DNA from 2 places in the Rossellomorea sp. QJM3NY_18 genome. Region 1 is predicted to be linked to the other one. Evidence: predicted binding sites of a transcription regulator. Region 1 holds the regulator's gene; the other holds the start of a gene.
What was found. Region 1 encodes LexA, which represses DNA repair genes until DNA is damaged. Its sites were predicted from a motif close to CGAACATATGTTCG; they were not measured.
Positions count from the first base shown of each region.

Region 1 (2,410 bases):
TTTGAAAGCATCTATAAAAACTCCTTTATTGCATAGTTTGCAAACTCTAAAACATTCTAAAAGCAGTGTATTACACTACCGTCATGTTACTAGAATAAAGGGTATAAAACAAGGGTTATGCATGATCAAGGGACACCATATATTCCTTGAAGCGTCTATGTACCGTAGCTTTGGATACATCGTATCCAAATCCCCTAAGAGTAGCTGCAATCTCAGCGAAGGTTAATTCATTTTTCCTTAATCGCACGATTTCTTCGACCGGCACCTCAATGCGTTCCCTTCCTTCCACATTTCCTTTGTTTTTTAAATTTTTATGAGGCTGAAAGCCATTTTCCACAGCCCGCTTCATACCCCGCTTAATTTTAAGGTTATGAAGTTTACGTTGATATTCCTCCACCATACTGACAATGTTGATGACCATAGAATCGGATTCGGATAAGTGTAATTCTCCACTATGAGTCTGACTGATGATTTTCACTTCCTCTTTTAACAGACAGTGAATAAGGGCGATCTTGGCATTTCCCCTGCCGATTCTTGTCTCGTCCTGGATAAGCACAGCCTCAATTGATTTATCTCTGACCAGGTCCAAAAGTTCCAAAACACCTGGACGGTCCAATTCAAATCCGCTCGCCTGATCCCTGATGACCGCATTTACTTCATAATGATGTTCGTTCGCCAATTTAACCAGTTCTTCTTCCTGCCGTTCCAATGATGTTTCCTGTGTGTTTTTCTTAGTACTTACCCTGCAGTATATGACTGCTTTCATCTTCTATCCCTCTATTCTTTGTTCATGACCAGTTCGAAATCTGATTGAGATGATATTGTTGGATTTTCAATAGGTAACACAAGTGATTCACCAGGTTTGATGGCAAAAGAGGTCAATTCGTTCTCTTCGCCAACCCAGGCGATAAAATCTTCCACTGTCATAGAATATTCTTCATTATACTGTTTGGCAATAGTCCAAAGAGTATCACCCTCCTCTACTGTGATACTTTGGTAGGAAGGTTGATCAGTCATATTGATTAATAAATAGCAAGCTGCTGAAAGGACTAAAACAAATAATATAATAATGTAAGAGAATCGATTCCAAATATGTGTTAACATAAAATTACCCCCATACGAATGTTTGTTCTGTTTTGTGTTTTCATTGTAATACGAACACTCGTTTGGTGTCAACAAAATTCGAACTTATGTTTGTATCAATAGTGGTGACATGCTATAATGGGAACATAAGATCTATAATAGAGGTGCGTGAACATGACAAAATTGTCGAAGAGACAGCAGGACATACTACAATATATTAAAGTTGCAGTCAGAGAAAAAGGGTATCCCCCTTCCGTACGTGAAATCGGGGAAGCTGTCGGTCTTGCTTCCAGTTCCACTGTACACGGACATTTAGCGAGGCTTGAAAGTAAAGGTCTGATCCGTCGTGATCCGACTAAACCGAGAGCGATAGAAATTCTGGACCTTGAAGAAGATACGATACCGCGACAACGTGTAGTAAACGTCCCTTTAATCGGTAAAGTCACAGCAGGTCAACCGATAACGGCTGTTGAAAATGTGGAAGAATTTTTCCCTCTGCCCGAGCGGATGGCCCCTTCGGATGAGCAGGTCTTCATGCTTGAAATCATGGGTGACAGTATGATCGAAGCCGGCATATTGGATGGGGATTTTGTCATTGTTCGCCAGCAGCAGACAGCGAACAACGGAGATATCGTCGTTGCCATGACCGATGAAGATGAAGCAACGGTCAAACGTTTCTTTAAAGAAAAGGATTATGTGCGTCTGCAGCCAGAGAACTCAACAATGGAACCAATCATTTTACGGAACGTCTCCATTTTAGGTAAAGTGGTTGGTGTGTATCGTCAAGTTCATTGATAGTGGCATTCGGTATGCTTAGGGCATGCCAGAAACTATTATCAGCCGGTTATCATAATAATGAAAAAAAGCCTGAGGTTGGAAGTCGAAACATTCCATCCCCAGGCTTTTTTTGATATCGTTTCCTTCCCTGATTCCCTTCTTCCCCCCTATGAATACAGCCTGAACTTTGTGTAAAAAACCCTCAACGATATATCGTTGAGGGTGCCTGGTAATTAATACATTTGAATGTACTGTTCACGTTCCCAAGGATGTACTTGTGTACGGAACATATCCCACTCGATTTCTTTCGCTTCCACGAAATGTTCGAATATGTGTTCCCCAAGGGACTTAACAATTACTTCACTTGTTTTTAATGTTTCAAGAGCTGCATATAATGTTGCAGGAAGATCTACGATACCTGCTTCTTCACGCTCTTTTTTGTCCATTACATAGATGTTGCGGTCAATTGGCTTAGGAGCCGGTAGGTTATTCTTAATTCCATCTAATCCTGCCGCAAGTAAAACAGCCATTGCAAGGTAAGGATTTGCCG
Region 1 is NZ_CM149659.1:1,968,955-1,971,364, reverse strand. It holds gene AC0VXY_RS10025 (DUF896 domain-containing protein) at 1-11, opposite strand, end outside; gene AC0VXY_RS10020 (YneB family resolvase-like protein) at 116-766, opposite strand; gene yneA (cell division suppressor protein YneA) at 778-1,104, opposite strand; gene lexA (transcriptional repressor LexA) at 1,258-1,878, shown strand; gene glnA (type I glutamate--ammonia ligase) at 2,094-2,410, opposite strand, start outside.

Region 2 (2,410 bases), 680 kb from region 1:
GTATACAGATTTAACGGATAAGGTTGTCATCATCACGGGTGCCGCTACTGGTATAGGTAAGGCGATTGCTAAACGGTTTGCCTCTGAAGGCTGTAAAGTGGTCATTAATTATTTCAAAGAAGAAGAAAACCCTGAAGGACTGGTAAAGGAAATCGAAGAAGCAGGTGGGACTGCCTCCATCATTCAAGGGGATGTGTCAAAAGAAGAGGATGTCCAGGAGTTTGTCCGATTTGCTCATGAGACGTATGGCCGTCTGGATATCTACGTAAATAATGCAGGAATCGAAAATGAGGTTCCGTCTGAAAACCTGCCGATTGAAGATTGGCAAAGGGTCATCAACACCAACTTGACAGGTACATTCCTCGGATGCCGAGAAGCGGCGAAGTACATGCTCGAACATCACATCAAGGGATCGATCATCAATGTATCGTCTGTCCATGAAATTATCCCGTGGCCTCACTTCGCTCATTATGCAGCCAGTAAAGGAGGAGTGAAACTGCTGATGGAAAGCCTGGCGCTGGAGTTTGCACCAGATGGGATACGCGTGAACAATATTGCTCCAGGAGCCATTGATACACCGATCAATGCCGAGAAATTTTCCGATCCGGAAAAGAAAAAGGGAGTGGAGAAACTCATTCCCCTCGGCTACATCGGAGAACCTGAACAGGTCGCTTCCTGCGCCGTATTTCTAGCCTCTGATCAGGCAAGCTACGTCACGGGTACGACGCTCATCGCCGATGGGGGCATGACGAAATACCCGGGATTCCAAGCTGGAAAAGGTTGATGTATGAAAGGATAAGTCCAAAATCAAAAAAATGATTTTGGACTTATTTTTTTTACTCTGATTTTGCTGTACGTCACCCTTTGTGCCAATCATCGTATGCTTGTCGCCTCTGCCCAAGCCGCCTCCGCTTTTCTTGATGTCCAGCTCCGGCGTCTAGAGGCTCGAGGTCATAAGTCAAACCTGCCAAAAAGGCAAAGGGCGCCTTTCCGGCAGGTTCGTCTTATGCTTGTCGCCTCTGTCCAAGCCGCCTCCGCTTTTCTTGTTATTTTCTCTATTACCATTTATTTAAGTTGAAAGGGAACGTATATTCGGTTAGAATCATAGATATACTGTACAAGAACGTTTGTTCTGTTTTTAGGTAGGATGGAGGATGAGGATATGACTGTCGATTACAGTGTGCTGCCACACCACAAGATTTTGTGCATCGATATGAAGAGCTTTTATGCTAGCTGTTCGGCTGTCATGGAAGGGCTGGATCCCCTTGAATGTCACTTGGCTGTAGTGGGGGATAAAAGTCGGCAGGGAAGCATCGTCCTGGCGGCCTCACCCAGGATGAAGAAGGATTTTGGAATCAAAACGGGTTCGAGGATGTTTGAAATTCCAAACGACCCGAGAATCCAGCTTGTAGAGCCGAAAATGGCGACGTATGTCCGGATCTCCACGGAGCTGACCCGCCTGTTTCATCGTTATGTGCCAAAGGATGCCATCCACACGTACAGCGTGGACGAAAGCTTCATCAAGATTGATGGGGCGACGGGTCTCTGGGGGGACGCGGCCACCATCGCCGGCAAAATCAAAGACGATATGGAAAGGGAATTCCAGCTTCCCTGTGCCATCGGAATCGGCCCTAATATGCTCTTATCCAAGCTGTGCCTGGATCTTGACGCTAAGAAAAAGGGAATCGCCGAGTGGACCTATGAAGACGTCCCCGAAAAGCTGTGGCCTCTCTCGCCGCTGCGCGAAATGTGGGGGATTGGAGGACGTCTTGAGAAGACCCTCAATCGCATGGGCATCTTCTCCATCGGGCAATTGGCGAAGTATGACCTGGAAAAGCTTGAGGCGAAGTTCGGTGTGATGGGGAACCAGCTTTATTACCATGCATGGGGGGTGGACCTCTCCGAAATAGGGGCACCGATCATGGATGGGCAGGTCAGCTTCGGCAAGGGTCAGATCCTGCTGCGGGATTATAAGGAGAGAAAGGAAATCAAACGCGTCATTTTAGAAATGTGCGAAGAGGTCGCGAGACGTGCCCGGACCCATCGCAAGGCCGGGCGGACCGTGAGCTTCGGAATCGGCTACAGCCACGAAGAATTCGGAGGGGGATTCCACCGGTCGCGAACGATGGAAGAACCGACCAATATCACCATGGATCTGTACCGGGTGTGCCTGGAACTATTCGAAGAGAACTACAATGGGAAAACCGTACGGAAAATTAATATCGCCCTTTCGAATATTGTAGAGGACGGAGCGCTGCAGGTTTCCCTGTTCGAACCTGACCGGTGGGAGAAACGGGAACTCGGGTATGTAGTGGACCACATCCGGAATAAATATGGTTCAGGCGCCCTTCTCCGCGCCATCTCCTACACTGAAGCGGGAACGGCAAGGCATCGGGCCCGTCTGCTCGGC
Region 2 is NZ_CM149659.1:2,653,597-2,656,006, reverse strand. It holds gene AC0VXY_RS13710 (glucose-1-dehydrogenase) at 1-784, shown strand, start outside; gene AC0VXY_RS13705 (Y-family DNA polymerase) at 1,163-2,410, shown strand, end outside.
Region 2: a site for LexA is predicted at 1,082-1,095, ahead of AC0VXY_RS13705 (Y-family DNA polymerase). Genes of this name have one in related genera too.